Regions from separate parts of the Pararhizobium gei genome, predicted to be linked through region 4. Evidence: predicted binding sites of a transcription regulator. Region 4 holds the regulator's gene; each other region holds the start of a gene.
The links. The regulator PhoB, encoded in region 4, activates phosphate uptake and scavenging genes when phosphate is short. The targets are predictions, from matches to a motif close to TGTCATNNANCTGTCAT.
Positions count from the first base shown of each region.

Region 1 (4,211 bases), 2.1 Mb from region 4:
GCGACGGGCGGGAGCGGCAGGTCTTCGATTCGCCGTTCCACTCGACATCGAGCACCGGCGGAAGATGCACGGCGCTCTTGGGCACATTGGCGATGAACCAATCGGCCTGCTGGTCGGCCGTCGAGCAGAAATAATAGAAATGATAAGGCGCGTAGGGGAGGCCTGCGGCACGGGCGCGTTGCCAGTACTCGTTGAAGCGCGCATCGACCCGGTCCTTGCCTTCCGTCGCCTTGATGAAGGCGAAAGCGACGCCGGACGCCCTGACCTTGGCCCAATCGACGTCGCCCTGCCACTTGGAAACGTCGATGCCGTGGATCGTGTGGTGGTTCGGCGTCTTCACACCGAAATCCTGCGGATCCTTGTCCTGAAATTTTGGCGGGATCGACGCGGTCGAGACGAGATCGTAATCCGTCGAGGTGCAGGCGGACAGAAGTGTCACGATAGGCAGGAGAGCCAGAAATAGCCGGCGCATGGGGGATCCGTTCCGAAACGATCGACGATGCTGCCTCACACGATAATACCCGTTAATGTCGTAATCCCCGGAGGCTCGAGCCTCATCTTCACCCTATCATCGTAAAAATTCAGTTATTTTCAAGCAACAATTGCGTCAACAGCCGTCACACGGCAAGTCGCTTGCCGATGGTATAGGATGGCTGGGTTACCTGGAGCTTGCCTGCGCGGCGTCGCTGCTACGGTGATAGGTGAACAGCCAGGCATAGCCGCGGCCGAGCGGGTGGAATTCGACCGCGTCGCCGTTTTGAGCGGCTTTGCGGTTCAGGACCGATTTAAGACTGGCACGCGGCGTGACATGAAAACGCTTCAGCCAAGCCTGAAGAAGGATGCGGAAAATCCGGGGCAACCGTTCCTGCTGACCGAAGTCGGCGATGTGGAGGCTTCCACCGGGCTTCAGCGCCGCGATTGCCGCATCAATCGCCATGTTCCAATCGGGGATCATCGACAGGGAATAGGAAATGACGACACGGTCGAAGCCGGCCTCTCCGAAAGCGAAAGCGTCGAAATCCGTGGCGTCGGCGATGCGCAGGATTGCGTTGCTGGCGCCGGTGCGCTTCAGCTTGGCTTCCGCAGAGGCGATCATCTCGGCGGAAATATCGAGACCGAACAGGCGCGATTTCGGGTAGCGGCGGCCGATAAGGGCCAGGTTGCGGCCCGTGCCGCAGCCCACTTCCAGCACACTGCCGCCGGGAGGGACATCGAGCGTTTCAATCAGCGTGTCACGCCCGAAGAGATAGTATTTTCTGGTCAGGTCGTAGATGTGCCGCTGGGTGCGATACATCCTGTCCATGCGCTCGGCGTGACCGGGATCGACGGTGGAACGGGCGGCCGTCATGCCGCCTTCCTGTAGATATGAAAGCCGCCATAGATGGCCGAGCGATCCTTCAGGTTCAGCGCCTGCGATTGTGCGGCATCGTAGCGCCACTGATCGAGCAGGGCCGGCGAAACCCGGCCTTCCAGAATGCTGTCTTCGGCTGCGGTCCGGAAAATCACGACCGCACCCTCGGCCGATGTGCGGGTGATCTCGGTCCAGAGTTCGTTGAGCTGCCGGTCGCTCATCCAGTCTTGCGCATCAAGAAGGACATAACGATCGACGCAGTCGGCGGATTTTTTGGCGAGCAGTTCGGTGAAGCTGGCGTGGTGCACGTGGACGCGTTCGGCATTGTTACGGATCGCTTCGTGCCGTTCGGCCTGCAGATAGAGAGGCAACTCGCCCTCATGCGGCATGGGATAACGCCGTGCGAAGGCCTGCCAGGCAAAATAGTTTTCCTTCATCGGAAAATGACAGGACAGCTTTTCCAGACGCTGGCGCAGCACGCCTGCCAGCGATTTTTCGCTGCTGAGACTTGCGAGCTCATCGAACTGGCGTGGAGGAATGCCGAGACCGAACAGCGAGCTCTTGCGGCTGGTCAGCCAACGGACAACCGGGCGATCGAACAGGGGCGCCAGCCGTTCATCGAAGAATTGCCGCTGCTCGCGCATGGAGCGGGCATTGGCAATTTCGGTGGGGTCGACGCCATGAAGCCGGGCGAGAAGATGGCCAAGACCAATGAACCTGCCGAGCAGGCCGGTGCGATAGATGTTTTCGCCGAACACGCCGATGCGGCGGCGCCCGTTGAGGCCGCGCCGATTCCAGTAAGCACGCGTGGCACTGTCGAGCCTCGGGGCGATGAACATGTCGAAAGCCTGAATATTGCTCTTCATGTCGTGCCGGGCCAGAAAGCGGACCACATCCGCATGCGACGGCAGATGGCGGAAGGCGGCAAGTTTCAGTTTGTTGAGGGCGATGTGGTGCGGATTGAGATCCACCACGTCGATACGCTCCGGAAACGCGGACGAATAGGCGAGCATGTTGCAGCCGCCGGAACCGATGGTGACGATGTGATGCTCGGGCCGGATCTGCATCGCTTCCATGTCGACGGCCGGGTCTTCCCAGATCTGTGGGTAGACGAGGCCGGAGAAAAGCAGGCCGAAGAGCCGTTCCGACAATCCGTCCAGCGTCAGGGCCTTGTGTTGTATCAAGGCGGTCTTGAGCTTGCGGTTGCTTTTGCCGTAGCCTGCGCCGGGTGCGAAATCGGTCATGTCACCTGCCATCCGTTGACGATGGGCGAGCTTCTAGGGCGAGTCCGCTACACTTTGATGACGGAGCCCAGCATCGTGTTCTGGCTTATGCCGTTCCCGTCGGCTGATGGGCACAAACGGCGGTCGCGCCATTGTGATCGTCATAAACGCTTCCTAAAGGATGGGAATCCTGTTTTGGTGGGTCCGGCGAAGCAGAGGCACTATGATGCGCAGACGACTATTGTGGCTTGCAGGATCGGTTTCGGCGGTTCTTGCCGCCGTCGCCGGATGGCTGGTGATCCTGCCGCCAGAACTGCTGCGCGTCGGCGATGGTTATGCCGCGAAAATTGTCTGCTCGAATGTCTTCCTCGCCGGACGGGAAGCGGACAGGGTTCTCGCCGAGGACGTACAGGCACCCGGGCATCCGTTGCTTCGTCTGGTCAGGGTCTCCGTCGATCAGACCCGCAAGACGGTAACGGCGCGGATGTTCGGCTTCGCCGCACCCGCCCATGCCATCTATCGCGAAGGTCTCGGCTGCACCAATGTGACCGAGGGTGAATTCGCCGCCTTTCCCGGCAATCGGCAATTGCGGCGGCGCATGCCGGAGATCGACGACGCGAAACCCTGGCCCGATGGCAGTGGCGCCAGCATCAATCCATCGGTTCAGGGCTTACTCTCGGACGCGCAGCTTGCCGGTCCGGGCATGCGCGCGGTCGTGGTGGTCAAAAACGGGCGGATCGTCGGCGAGGCCTATGGCGAGGGTTTCGACAGCGCGACGCCGCTGCTGGGATGGTCCATGACCAAGACCGTGACTGCGGCATTGATCGGCATCCGCATCCGCGACGGTCAGATGGCGCTCGACAGGACCGAGCTTCTGCCGCAATGGCGCAACGACCCGCGCAGCCAGATCAGGCTTTCCGACCTGCTTGCCATGCAGAGCGGCCTTCGGTTCAACGAGGACTATGGCAATGTGACCGACGTGACCCGTATGCTTTACCTGGAAGGAGACATGGCGCGCTTTGCCGCCTCCAGGCCGTTGGAAGCCAAACCGGGCGATCGTTTCAGTTATTCCAGCGGCGCGTCGATGATCCTGTCACGGCTCTGGATGAACACGTTTGGAAGCGTGCGGGAGGCGCTGACCTTTCCAAGGGCGGCGCTGTTCCGGCCGCTGGGCATGACAAGCGCCGTCATCGAGCCAGACGCGCACGGCACCTTCGTCGGCTCGTCCTACATGTATGCAACGGCGCGCGACTGGGCGCGGTTCGGTCTTTTCCTTCTGCAGAACGGAAGCTGGAACGGCGAGCAGATTTTGCCGCCGGATTTCGTAACCTTCATGCGCAGCCCGACGAAGGCGTCGAATGGCCGTTATGGCGCGGGGCATGTCTGGGCCCGGTATGGGCGGGAAGGTGGGCCGCCGCTGCCGGAGGACGCTTACTGGCTGCAGGGGCATGACGGACAAACCGTCCTGCTCATTCCGTCGCAGGGCCTTGCTGTCGTGCGTCTTGGCCTCACGCCATCGCGCCTCGGCTACGACGCCCGGATATTGGGTGCCAGAATCATCGAAGCGATCAACTGAGAGACACTTTCAAGCCTCGGTGGTGCGTGGGGAATAGCTTTTGGCTACCGCATGCCCAAAG
Region 1 covers NZ_CP119409.1:2,850,040-2,854,250, reverse strand. The annotation lists gene PY308_RS13890 (glycoside hydrolase family 25 protein) at 1-472, opposite strand, end outside; gene PY308_RS13885 (class I SAM-dependent methyltransferase) at 659-1,348, opposite strand; gene PY308_RS13880 (BtaA family protein) at 1,345-2,595, opposite strand; gene PY308_RS13875 (serine hydrolase domain-containing protein) at 2,801-4,150, shown strand; gene PY308_RS13870 (lytic transglycosylase domain-containing protein) at 4,195-4,211, opposite strand, start outside.
Region 1: a site for PhoB is predicted at 2,642-2,658, ahead of PY308_RS13880 (BtaA family protein). Genes of this name have one in related genera too.

Region 2 (4,211 bases), 1.8 Mb from region 4:
TCCGCGAGTTCATCGACGATCTGGCGCGCTCCGTGGCGTTCCTCAGCCGCATCCATATGCCGCAACGCCATTTCGTCGGTTTCGACGGCCGTCTCAGCCGCGCCGTCCGGGCTTTCCCGCTCGCCGGCATACTGATCGTGCTGCCGGCCGCGGCCCTCGTTTCCGTGTTCAGCGCCATCGGTGCATCGCCTCTCTTCACCGCCTTCACCGCCATCGCCGTGCAGGCTCTGATCACTGGCGCCCTGCACGAGGACGGGCTCGGCGATACGGCAGACGGGCTCGGCGGCGGCAGGACCAGGGAAAGCGCGCTGATCATCATGAAGGACAGCCGCATCGGCTCCTATGGCGCGGTCGCGCTGATCCTCTCATTCGGCCTCAGAAGCTCCGCCCTTGCCGCTGTCATCCCGTTGCTTTCGCCCAGCGGCGCCGGCCTGCTCGTGCTGGCAGTCGCCGCAATCAGCCGCACGGCCATGGTCTGGCACTGGTCGAAGCTGCCGCCCGCCCGCCGCGACGGCGTCGCCGCCTCGGCCGGCGAGCCGGACGCCACGGCTGCAAATGTCGCCCTCGGGCTCGGCATCGTCTCGGCGGCCCTGCTTCTGCTTCTCTCCGGCGCGCCCCTGCTGGCCGTCGTCCTGGCCATCGCCGCCTCCGCTGCAACGGTCGCCGCCTTCCATCCGATCGTCGACGGCAAGATCGGCGGCTACACCGGCGACACGATCGGCGCGACCCAGCAGTTAACAGAAATCGCCGTTCTCGCCGCCCTTGCGCTGACCGTCTGAAACGCCGATATAAATTCAAGCTTCATTTTGACGGACGCCACACCCTCTATGGAATCGCCTTGCATCCTCGTCTGTTCGATCGACATGAAGACCGGCTATTGCTTCGGCTGCGGCCGCACGAGCGCTGAAATCGGCGCATGGACGCTGTACTCCTCCGAGGAGCGCCGCAGCATCATGGACAGCCTCCCCGCCCGCATGGAAACCTTGGAACGAAAGCCCCGCCGCGAAACGCGCCGCACCCGCATGGCTCGCGAAAGGGTCGGTGGCGAATGAGACTGCTGGTCGTTCTTCTCGGCGTGCTTGCCGTCGGGCTCATCTTTCTCATCCTCAACCATGACAGCGGCCGCACCTTCGGAATTGTCAATGACGATTTCGGCCGGTTGCTGACACTGGGAGCGCTGGGAGTTCTGTTAAGCGCGGGTATCGTGCGAAGCCGCCGCACAATTGGCGAGAGCCTGCTTCAGTTCGCAATCTGGGCTTTGATCGTCCTCGCCCTGGTCACCGCCTATCTCTACCGCAGCGATCTGGAATCCTTCGGCAGCCGCCTTGCCGCCGGCCTCGTTCCCGGCCGCGCAACCGTCTTCACGGACAATGAAGGCATACAGGAAGTCGTTCTGCACAAGGTAATGAACGGGCATTTCGAGACACCGGTCGAGATCGATGGAAAAACCGTGCCGATGCTCGTCGACACAGGCGCCAGCACCGTCGCCCTGTCCTACGAGGATGCCGAGACGCTCGGCCTTGACCCGGCAAGCCTCGCCTTTACCCAGACCGTCATGACTGCCAACGGCATGGCGCTTGCAGCCCCCGTCACATTGGCGCGGGTATCGATCGGCCCCATCGTCCGCACCGATGTCCGCGCCACGGTCGCGGAAGAAGGCAAGCTCGACCAGAGCCTGCTTGGCATGAGCTTTCTCTCGACGCTGGATTTTCTTCAGATGCAGACGGACGAGCTGCGGCTGCGGGATTAGCCCACAGGAAAACCGTTCATTGCTGCTGATGGCTTTGTGCGCAAGCGCCGATGTCATCCGCCTGTCATGTGACAATGATGTCTCTTGGGCCATCATGCGCTGCCGCGCATTCCTTTCAGGTGGCGGCGCGAGCAAGGACATGCCTATGGCTATCGCTTTCGCCGCCGCAGCGGCCATCCTCATCGCCATCAATCTTCTCAGCATCATCATCGCCGGCTGGCGAATGGTGCGAACAGGAACCCCCGCCCCGCCGGTCATGGAGCGCTCGCCCGTCTCGATCGTGGTTCCATCTAACGGGATCGAGCCTTTCACGACGGAAACCCTGGCGCGCGCTTTCGCGCTCGACTGGCCGCAATATGAACTGATTTTCTGCGTCGCCAGCCCGCGCGATCCGGTCATCGCCGAGATGCGCAAGGCGATGGCCGCACATCCTGCGGTTCACGCCCGCATCCTCACCGGCGAGGACCGGATCAGCGCCAATCCCAAACTCAACAACTGCGTCAAGGGCTGGAAGGCTGCACGGCATGACTGGGTGGTCCTTGCCGATTCGAACGTGTTGATGCCGAGGGATTATGTGGCCCATCTGATGGCAGGCCGGCGCAAGAATACCGGCCTCGTCTGCTCGACACCGATCGGCGCGCGACCGCAAGGTTTCTGGGCCGAGGTCGAATGCATGTTCCTGAACACGCAGCAGGCCCGATGGCAATATGCCGGTGAAGCCGTTGGCTTCGGATTCGCGCAGGGCAAAAGCATGCTCTGGTTCAAGCCGCTGCTGGACGGCAATGGCGGCATTGAGGCGCTGGCAAACGAAATCGCCGAGGATGCCGCCGCGACAAAGCTGGTCAATCGCCTCGGCTACAAGGTGCATCTGGTCTCCTCGCCCTTCGACCAGCCGCTTGGCCGCCGCAGCCGTCACGAGGTCTGGTCGCGTCAGGCCCGCTGGGCGCGCCTGCGGCGCGTCACCTTCCCGCTGTTCTTCGCACCGGAAGTTCTGCTTGGAGCCCTGCCCCCGCTTCTTTTCGCCGTCACCGCCGCCATTCTTTTCGGCGTCAATGCCTATGCGGTCGCCGCCGCCGTCACTGCGGCGATCTATCTGCCGGAACTGGCGCTCGGCCTTGCCAAGGGTTGGCGCGTCTCGTTCCTGTCCCTGCCCGCCATCATCGTTCGCGACGTCATGCTGCCCCTGGTCTGGATCCGAAGCTGGGGCAGCGGCGCCTTTGTCTGGCGCGGCAATGCCATGACGATCGGCACGAAAGATTGCGAATTGGAGGAGGCGGTGTAGTAAAGGTGGCGAACAGCGAATAGTTCGCCACCTACTATTCGCTAACCGCTCCCTACGCCCTTAACCGGTAACCCGTCCTGAAGATCCACGTCAGCAGCCCCATCAGCAGCGCCAGAAAAGCGACGATGATGGCAAAACTCACGACCGGGTTGACATCCGCGATCTCGAAGAAGCTCCATCGGAAGCCGCTGATCAGGTAGAGCACCGGATTGAAATGGCTGACGGCCTGCCAGAAGGGCGGCAGCATGTTGACGGAGTAAAAGCTGCCGCCGAGAAACACCAGCGGCGGAACGACCAGCATCGGGATGAGGTTCAACTGCTCGAAATCCTTCGCCCAGATGCCGATGATGAAGCCGAACAGGCTGAAGGTCACCGCCGTCAGCACGAAGAACAGCAGCATCACGAAGGGATGGGCAATCGACAAATCAACGAAGAGCGAGGCCGTCGCAAGGATGATCAGCCCGATCATCATGCCCTTGGTCGCCGCCGCCCCGACATAGCCGAGCACGATCTCCGTCATTGACACCGGCGAGGACAGAAGCTCGTAGATCGTGCCGGTAAATTTCGGAAAATAGATGCCGAACGAGCCGTTGCCGATGCACTGCGTCAACAGCGTCAGCATGATCAGCCCGGGGGTGATGAAAGCGCCGTAGGACACGCCTTCGATCTCCTGGATGCGCGACCCGATCGCCGCGCCGAAGACGATAAAATAGAGCGAGGTGGAAATGACCGGCGAGACGACGCTCTGCAGAAGCGTGCGCCGCGTGCGGGCCATCTCGAAGAAATAGATCGACTTGACCGCTTCGAAATTCATGCGTCGGCTCCCACCAGTTCCACGAAAATATCCTCGAGCGAACTTTGCCGCGTCGAGATGTCCTTGAGCCGGATCCCGGCTTCCGCCAGCGCCGTCAAAAGCGTGGTGATGCCGGTGCGTTCGCCGGCCGTGTCGTAGTCGTAAATGAGGAAAGATCCGTCATCCTCGATCTTGAGATCATAGGCGGACAGGGTCTCGGGAATGACGGTAACAGGATCCTGCAGCTCGACGCGCAGCTGCTTTCGGCCGAGCTTCTTCATCAATGCGCTCTTCTGCTCGATCAGCAGGATCCGGCCGCCATTGATGACGCCGACGCGGTCGGCGATCTCCTCGGCTTCTTCGATGTAATGCGTTGTCAGGATGAT
Region 2 covers NZ_CP119409.1:2,594,800-2,599,010, forward strand. The annotation lists gene PY308_RS12695 (adenosylcobinamide-GDP ribazoletransferase) at 1-779, shown strand, start outside; gene PY308_RS12700 (DUF1289 domain-containing protein) at 828-1,052, shown strand; gene PY308_RS12705 (retropepsin-like aspartic protease family protein) at 1,049-1,750, shown strand; gene PY308_RS12710 (ceramide glucosyltransferase) at 1,896-3,032, shown strand; gene PY308_RS12715 (ABC transporter permease) at 3,085-3,846, opposite strand; gene PY308_RS12720 (ABC transporter ATP-binding protein) at 3,843-4,211, opposite strand, start outside.
Region 2: a site for PhoB is predicted at 1,802-1,818, ahead of PY308_RS12710 (ceramide glucosyltransferase). Genes of this name have one in related genera too.

Region 3 (4,211 bases), 140 kb from region 4:
CGATCAGCACCTTCTGACAGTAGGACGAAAACGGATGGGCGAAAAGCTGCGGTTTCATTCTGTTTCCTCCAAAACTGATTGCGAACTGCAATTGGTTGTTTTGTAGCCTTACCGATCCTATATTGCAACCGGTTTAAATCGAGGATGCAAATGGACGCTTCGCACCGGTCGGGTTGCCCGATCAACCTGACGCTGGAAATGCTCGGCGACCGCTGGAGCCTGATCATCATCCGCGACCTGATGTTTGGCAATCGCCGGCATTTTCGCGAGCTTCTCGGTCACTCGGAAGAGGGGATTGCCTCCAACATTCTCGCCGACCGGCTGAAGCGGCTTACCGAATCCGGGCTGATCTCGCGGCGCGACGATCCGAGCCACAAGCAGAAGGGCATCTACAGCCTGACCGAGCCGGCCATCCAACTGGTGCCGCTTTTGGCGCAGATGGGCGCCTGGGGGCGGCGGCATGCCCCGGCATCGGAAGAGCTGTCGATCCGCGCCGAAATTCTGGAAGAGGGCGGACCGGCCCTGTGGGAGGTGTTCATGGAAGAACTGCGGTCCTTGCATCTGGGTGCGCCCGCGCCGGAGCGTTCGGTGTTTTCCGAGTTGCAGGCGGCGTATCTGGCGGTGGTGGTGCGGAAGAAGGGGGCTGTTGCCTAAGAGGACGTTGACTTCAAGACAGCTGCCGGTTTTGAGTGGTGTGTTCGGAGAATAGTAACATGACGGCTGGCAGGTTTCAGATTTTGAGCAACATGGAAAGGTTCTGGCAGAATTTTTTGGAGCGCAAGGCTGTCAGGTGGATTCTTGCTCTTTCAATGACGGTATCAGCTTATCTATTTTGTACCGCCACAGGTCACATAGCATATTTTGTTTCGGGTGCCGCAACGACCATGGGGCAAATATTATATCCAGACGTCTACTATATGACGGGTGTTTTTTTGAATATTCACGCGGCATCTCTCATTTTTAGCTGCTTGTACACATCATACAACGTGGTAAAAATGGAGAGAATAAATTATTTTCTATTTTTTATTATGAGTTATTCTGTTTTTGGAGTTTTATTCTTTATTTCATTTTTTATTTGCTTCGAGGCTAATGCGGAAATTCTCGGTAATTTGTATGATACCGGGTACTATTCGAGGTTTCCGCCTAATTTCTCCGGGGCAATGCTGATTGCTTGCAATGTTCTTGCATTTTGTCTGCTTAGAGTCCCGAAGAGAGCACCTGTTGATCGCCTGATGTGAACCGATCAATAGACTTCCGGCACGTACAACTCGTCCGGCACCGGATGGCGGATGTAGTCGTCGTGGCGGATGCGGTCGGGGAGTTGGATCTCGGGCTTGGGCACGTCCTCATAGGGGATTTGGGCCAAGAGATGGGCGATGCAGTTGAGGCGCGCCTTCTTCTTGTCGACGGCCTGGACCACCCACCACGGTGCGTCCTCCGAATGGGTTTTGGCCAGCATTTCTTCCTTGGCCTTGGTGTATTCTTCCCAATGGATGCGGCTTTCCATGTCCATGGGCGAGAGTTTCCACTGTTTCAGCGGATCGTGGATGCGCATCTTGAAGCGGAATTCCTGCTCCTCGTCGGTGATCGAGAACCAGTATTTGATCAGGATGATACCGGAGCGGACCAGCATGCGCTCGAATTCCGGCACGGTGCGGAAAAATTCGTCGAGCTCTTCCGGCGTGCAGAAGCCCATGACGCGCTCGACGCCGGCGCGGTTGTACCAGGAGCGGTCGAACAGCACCATCTCGCCGGATGTCGGCAGATGCGGCACGTAACGCTGGAAATACCACTGGCTTTTTTCGCGCTCGGTCGGGGCGGGCAGGGCCACCACGCGGCAGACGCGCGGATTGAGCCGCTGGGTGACGCGCTTGATGGCGCCGCCCTTGCCGGCGGAATCGCGGCCCTCGAACAGCACCACGACCTTGAGCTTCTTGTGCTGGACCCAATCCTGCAGGCGCACCAGTTCGTGCTGAAGCCGGAAAAGTTCGCGGAAATAGAGCTTGCGGTCGATCGTCGGTTCGGCTTCTTCCGACATGCCCTCGGCGACCAGCTCGTCGAGCCGGTCTTCCTCCATCTGCATTTCCAGCTCCTCGTCGAAGCTGTCGGCAATTTCCGCTTTGATGCGGCTGAGCTGGTCCATCATGGGTCGTGTTCCTGTTGATCGAAGAGACAGGAACAATGTTTGATGACAGCCGTATGACAGCTGGCCGGCGGCGGAATTTGTCGTGCAACAGCGCTGCGGGGTGGGTTCTCGACAGCGCTCCAAGCCCAGCCGGTCCCCCGTAAAGCTGCCCCGGGCGAGACGCTGAAGGGAACAATTGCCGATACCAGCCGTTGTCGGTGCATAGGAGCACTTCCGCTCCGAAAGGAGATTTACATGGGTAGCGTATCAGACAAGGTTTCCGGCAAGGTAAACGAAATGGTCGGCAAGGCCAAGCAGGGCGTCGGTGATGCTCTCGACAACCGCGAGATGCAGGCCGAGGGCGCCGTACAGGAAGCCAAGGGTGATGCCCAGCAGGCCAAGGGCGAAGCCAAGGAAGCCGTGAAGAACGTCATCGATAAGGCTTGAGCCTGGTCGATTGATAGTAAGCCCGCCGTTTCCACGGTGGGCTTTTTTGTACCTATCCTTTTGTATCGAACCCGATAAGGACATCATAATGGACACTCTCGCCGATCTGTTCGAGCATACCCTGCAGGACATCTATTACGCCGAAAATGCTATCGCCAAAGCCCTGCCCAAAGTCGCGAAAGCCGTCAAGGAGCCACAACTCAAGCAAGCTATCGAGGCGCATCTCGAAGAGACCAAGGGCCAGATTGCGACTTTGAAGAAGGTCTTTGCAACAATCGACAAAAAGCCCGAAGCGGTGAAATGTGATGCAATCGAAGGATTGCTCAAGGAAGCGGATGGTCTGATCGAGGAAGCGAAGGGAGCGGCGCTCGACGCGGGACTGCTGGCAGCGGCCCAGGCTGTCGAACACTATGAGATCGCACGGTACGGTTCGCTTCGCGAATGGGCAAAGGTTCTCGGGAATGAAGAGGGCCATATTCTCCTGAGCGAAATTCTCGATCAGGAAAAGGCTGCCAATGCCAAGCTGACGACAATTGCCGTCATGAAGGTGAACGGCTGACATTGTTCAGGTCGCCCGCACGCCGGGCGACCTGCTTCCATTAACGTCCCTGACGGTACGATCGCCGGACACTCTAATACCGCCAGTCAATTGACAGCAGCGCTTCCCGGCTACCTCCTTTGTCCAGCATGAGACGAGCGGAGAGACCCTTCAGGCGAAGCAAGCTGTGCAGGCGAGGATCGTCGCAATGACTGAATTCGCTCTCGATCCAAACCGGGTACCGGACTGCCGTTACTTCACAGCAGTTTAGCAGCGAATGAAGCAGCGGCTTCAATGCGCCGCGTCCCCGCCATTGCACCCCGACACCAATTTCGCTATGAGACCGCCAACGTCTAAAAAGCAGGCGCGAACAGGCGCGACAGGCAATACCGGTTGAGGCATATGGCACGCATCGTGATGAAATTCGGCGGCACGTCCGTCGCGGATATGGATCGCATCAGGAATGTGGCGCGCCATGTCAAACGCGAGGTCGATGCTGGCCACGATGTGGCTGTCGTGGTCTCTGCCATGTCCGGCAAGACAAACGAGCTTGTCGCCTGGACGCGCGATGCTTCGCCGATGCATGATGCCCGCGAGTACGACGCGGTTGTCGCCTCGGGCGAACAGGTGACCTCGGGGCTATTGGCGCTGGCTTTGCAGAATATCGGCATCAATGCCCGCTCCTGGCAGGGCTGGCAGATCCCCATCCGCACGGACAATGCCCATGGTGCGGCGCGGATCATGGAGATCGACGGCTCCGAACTCATCCGGCGTTTCGGCGAGGGACAGGTGGCCGTGATCGCTGGCTTCCAGGGGCTGGGGCCGGACAACCGCATCGCGACGCTCGGACGCGGCGGGTCTGACACCTCGGCGGTTGCGATCGCCGCTGCGATCAAGGCGGATCGCTGCGATATCTATACCGATGTCGACGGCGTCTATACGACCGACCCGCGCATCGAGCCCAAGGCTCGCCGTATGAAGAAGATCGCGTTCGAGGAAATGCTCGAGATGGCGTCTCTTGGCGCCAAGGTCCTGCAGGTCCGTTCGGTCGAGCTTGCCATGGTATTCAAGGTGCGCACCTTCGTGCGTTCCAGTTTCGAT
Region 3 covers NZ_CP119409.1:936,599-940,809, forward strand. The annotation lists gene PY308_RS04405 (glutathione S-transferase family protein) at 1-58, opposite strand, end outside; gene PY308_RS04410 (winged helix-turn-helix transcriptional regulator) at 151-654, shown strand; gene PY308_RS04415 (hypothetical protein) at 714-1,238, shown strand; gene ppk2 (polyphosphate kinase 2) at 1,244-2,146, opposite strand; gene PY308_RS04425 (CsbD family protein) at 2,381-2,572, shown strand; gene PY308_RS04430 (YciE/YciF ferroxidase family protein) at 2,661-3,131, shown strand; gene PY308_RS04435 (aspartate kinase) at 3,513-4,211, shown strand, end outside.
Region 3: a site for PhoB is predicted at 2,189-2,205, ahead of ppk2 (polyphosphate kinase 2). Genes of this name have one in related genera too.

Region 4 (4,211 bases):
CCCGGCCGCGCAAAGGCAGGCGGCAGCACAACGACCGCCACACGCACTAAGCGCCCGGCGCCAGTCATCGCTCCCCGTCCCCAGGCATACACCACCTCAACGCGTCCAGCCGCCCGACCGATGACACGTCAGGAAGACGCCGCCGTCATGGCGCAGGACGCCGAAATCGAAACTGTCGAACAGTATAAGGAAGCTCCGGCGGGCAATGTCGTGCTTCCCATGTCGCGCCGCCTGGTCCTGACGCAGTTGACCGATCGAACCTGCAAATGGCCGATCGGCGATCCGATGAAGGACGAGTTTCATTTTTGCGGCAACGATTCCCCGGACACGTCGCCCTACTGCACCTTCCATGCCAAGCTCGCCTATCAGCCATCGGCGGAACGTCGCCGGACACGGTGAAAAGAACAATTTGAGCCGATATCAGTCCTGCCGATGACCTCTGCAGGACTTTTTCGTTTCTGGTTGCCTCAGGCACAGTTTGAAAACTATGGTATCGCGGGAATGATCTGTAGAAAGGCTGCGTCAGCCGGAGACCCAAGATGCCGTCCACCGAACTGTTGCTCACCTTTTTCGTCACGACGGCGATCTTCGCGTATATTCCCGGTCCGGCAATGTTGTATGCGGCGGCCCAAACCATGGCGCATGGCCGCCGTGGCGGGATGCTGGCGTCGCTCGGCATCCACTTGGGCTGCTATGTTCATGTGGTGGCGGCTGCCACAGGGCTGTCGGTGCTGTTTCATGCCGTCCCCATGCTTTACATGGTGGTCAAACTGGCCGGCGCCGCTTACCTGATCTGGCTCGGTATCTCGTTGTTCAGGAGAAAAACCGAGGGGGAAACGGCGCTGCCCGCGATAGGGCCTAAGTCCGGACGCCGCGCTTTCATCGAGAGCATAACGGTCGAAGTCCTCAACCCGAAGACCGCGATATTTTTCGTCGCTTTCCTGCCGCAGTTCGTGGATGCATCCGCGACGCTGCCGGCCTGGGCGCAATTCCTCGTTCTGGGGACGATCGTCAACCTGATGTTTTCATCGGCAGACATCGTCTGCGTGCTTATGGCCGGCGCCCTGACACGCCGTCTTCGCAGATCGAACGGGGTGCAGCGGCTTGTACAAAAGCTTGGCGGCGGCATTCTTGTCGGTCTCGGTGCCCATCTCGCGCTTCAGCGAGGCTGACACGTGCGGACCGCGGTGACCATTTGCGATCAGCTTTCCAGGGAATAGCCTGCGCCGCGCACCGTTCGGATGACATCCTGCATGTTGGAGAAATTCAGCGCCTTTCGCAGACGTCCGACATGGACATCCACGGTGCGCTCGTCGACATAGATATCGTGTCCCCAGACGCCGTCCAGCAACTGGGATCGCGAAAAGACCCGGCCAGGAGAGGACATGAGGAACTCGAGCAGGCGAAACTCCGTCGGTCCCAGCCGGACTTCGCGGGTCTTGCGGTGGACGCGATGGGTTTCGCGGTCGAGCTCGATGTCGCCGCATTTCAGCAGCGTCGAGAGAACCTCGGGCTTGGCCCGGCGGAGCATCGCCTTGACGCGGGCCATGAGTTCCGGCGTCGAAAACGGCTTGACCACATAATCGTCGGCACCTGTCGCCAGGCCCCGGACCCGCTCGCTTTCTTCTCCGCGCGCGGTCAACATGATGATCGGCAGACGCTCGGTTTCGGAACGCTGTCGCAATCTGCGGCACAATTCTATGCCGGACACGCCCGGAAGCATCCAGTCCAGGATGAGAAGATCCGGCAAGCGCTCCTGCAGGCGGATTTCGGCTTCGTCGCCTCGATTGATGGTATCAACCTCGAAGCCTTCGGCCTCAAGATTGTATCGCAGGAGAACGCTCAACGCTTCTTCGTCTTCGACAACGGCAATTCTCGGCAGCATGGGGTCTCAACTCCTTGACGCCCGGCGCTCACAGCAGGGCTGTCACGCGGACGGCTCCTGGCCGTCCGCGCCGCATAAGTAGGAACTTACTTACATTTTAACCGGCGCTCGATCAGTTGCCGATTGCGCCGACCGTATTGGCGGTATCGTCCTTTGGACGCTCGCCAACCGGTTGCGCACCGGTCGCCATGTAAAAGATTGTCTCGGCGATGTTGGTCGCATGGTCGCCGATGCGTTCGATGTTCTTTGCGCAAAACAGCAAATGCGTGCACGGCGTGATGTTGCGCGGGTCTTCCATCATATAGGTAAGCAATTCACGGAACAGGGATGTGTAGATCGCATCGATCTCGTTGTCCCGTTCGCGAATGCCGTTGGCCTTTTCCGGAGAGCGCGACGCATAGACGTCGAGCACTTCCTTGAGCTGCATCAGCGCAAGTTCGGCAAGATGCTCGAGCCCGCGTGAAAGCTGGCGCGGCAGGCTTGCATTTGCTACGGCAATGACGCGCTTGGCGTTGTTCTTTCCCAGATCGCCGACACGCTCGAGATCGGCCGCGATCCGGATGGATCCCATGATTTCCCTGAGGTCGGCTGCCATCGGCTGGCGCTTGGCGATGGTGACGATTGCCTTGTCGCCGATCTGCCGCTCGGCCTCATCGAGAATGACATCATCCGAGATGACTTTCTGAGCCAGCGAAAGATCGGCATTCACCAATGCGCGAACCGATTCGGCGACCATCTGCTCGGCAAGCCCGCCCATTTCGGAAATGCGGCGCGTAAGGTATTTCAGGTCGTCGTCATAGACGGAAACAATATGCGTAGACATGGTTGGTGTTCCTTGCGTTCACAATCCAGATGAGGTGCGGGGCTCAGGCATCAGCCGAAGCGGCCCATGATGTAATCCTGGGTGCGCTGGTCATCCGGATTGGTGAACATCTTGTCGGTATCATTTTCTTCGACGAGGTTGCCCAGATGGAACATGGCGGTCCGCTGGGAAACGCGCGCAGCCTGCTGCATCGAGTGGGTGACGATGACGATCGTGTAGTTGGCCCGCAGTTCGTGGATCAGTTCCTCGACCTTGGCGGTCGCGATCGGATCGAGCGCGGAGCATGGCTCATCCATCAGGATGACCTCCGGGCTGACGGCAACGGCGCGCGCGATGCACAGGCGCTGCTGCTGACCACCGGACAGACCGGTGCCGGATTCATGCAGGCGATCCTTGACCTCGTTCCAGAGACCGGCCTTCTGAAGGCTGCTTTCGACGATCTGGTCGAATTCGGCTTTGGTGCGGGCGAGACCGTGGATCTTCGGACCATAGGTGACGTTTTCGTAGATCGATTTCGGGAACGGGTTCGGCTTCTGGAAGACCATCCCGACGCGGGCGCGCAATTCGACAACGTCGATGGTCTGATCGTAAATATCGCCGTCATCGAGCATGATCTTGCCGGTGACCCGGCAGCTGTCGATCGTGTCATTCATCCGGTTCAAGCAACGCAGGAAGGTCGACTTGCCGCAACCGGACGGGCCGATCAGGGCGGTGACGGTGTTTTCGCGGACGTTGAGGTTCACATCGAACAGCGCACGCTTTTCGCCGTAATAGACCGAAACGTCCTTCCCGGTCATTTTGTAGGGAACGTTACTCATCTTCTGGTCCAGCGCCTTTTCAACTGCTGCTTCTGACATCATGTTCATGTTTCTACCTCACTACCAGCGACGCTCAAAGCGACGCCGCAACAGGATTGCTCCAAGGTTCATGACGACGAGGAAGATCAGGAGAACCATGATCGCACCCGAGGTCCGTTCGACAAATGCACGTTCGGCTTCGTTCGCCCACATATAGATCTGCACCGGCAGCGCGGTGGACGGCTCCATCGGAGAGCCTGGATAATCGACTACGAAGGCGACCATGCCGATCAGGAGCAGCGGCGCGGTTTCGCCGAGCGCATGCGCCAGACCGATGATCGTGCCGGTGAGCACGCCGGGCATGGCGAGCGGCAGGACGTGATGGAAGATGGTCTGCATCTTCGAGGCGCCAAGCCCGAGAGCCGCTGCCCGGATCGACGGTGGCACTGCCTTCAGCGCAGCGCGGGTTGCAATGATGATCGTCGGAAGCGTCATCAGTGTCAGCACCAGGCCGCCGACAAGAGCCGCCGAGCGCGGCATGCCGGCGAAGTTGATGAAGATCGACAGACCGAGAAGACCATAGACGATCGACGGCACGGCGGCGAGGTTGTTGATATTGACCTCGATCAGATCCGTCAGGCGGTTCTTCGGCGCAAACTCTTCCAGATAAATGGAGGCCGCGACGCCGATCGGCAGGGCAAGCGCC
Region 4 covers NZ_CP119409.1:797,434-801,644, reverse strand. The annotation lists gene PY308_RS03760 (GcrA family cell cycle regulator) at 1-399, shown strand, start outside; gene PY308_RS03755 (LysE family translocator) at 540-1,172, shown strand; gene phoB (phosphate regulon transcriptional regulator PhoB) at 1,202-1,885, opposite strand; gene phoU (phosphate signaling complex protein PhoU) at 1,998-2,708, opposite strand; gene pstB (phosphate ABC transporter ATP-binding protein PstB) at 2,759-3,574, opposite strand; gene pstA (phosphate ABC transporter permease PstA) at 3,587-4,211, opposite strand, start outside.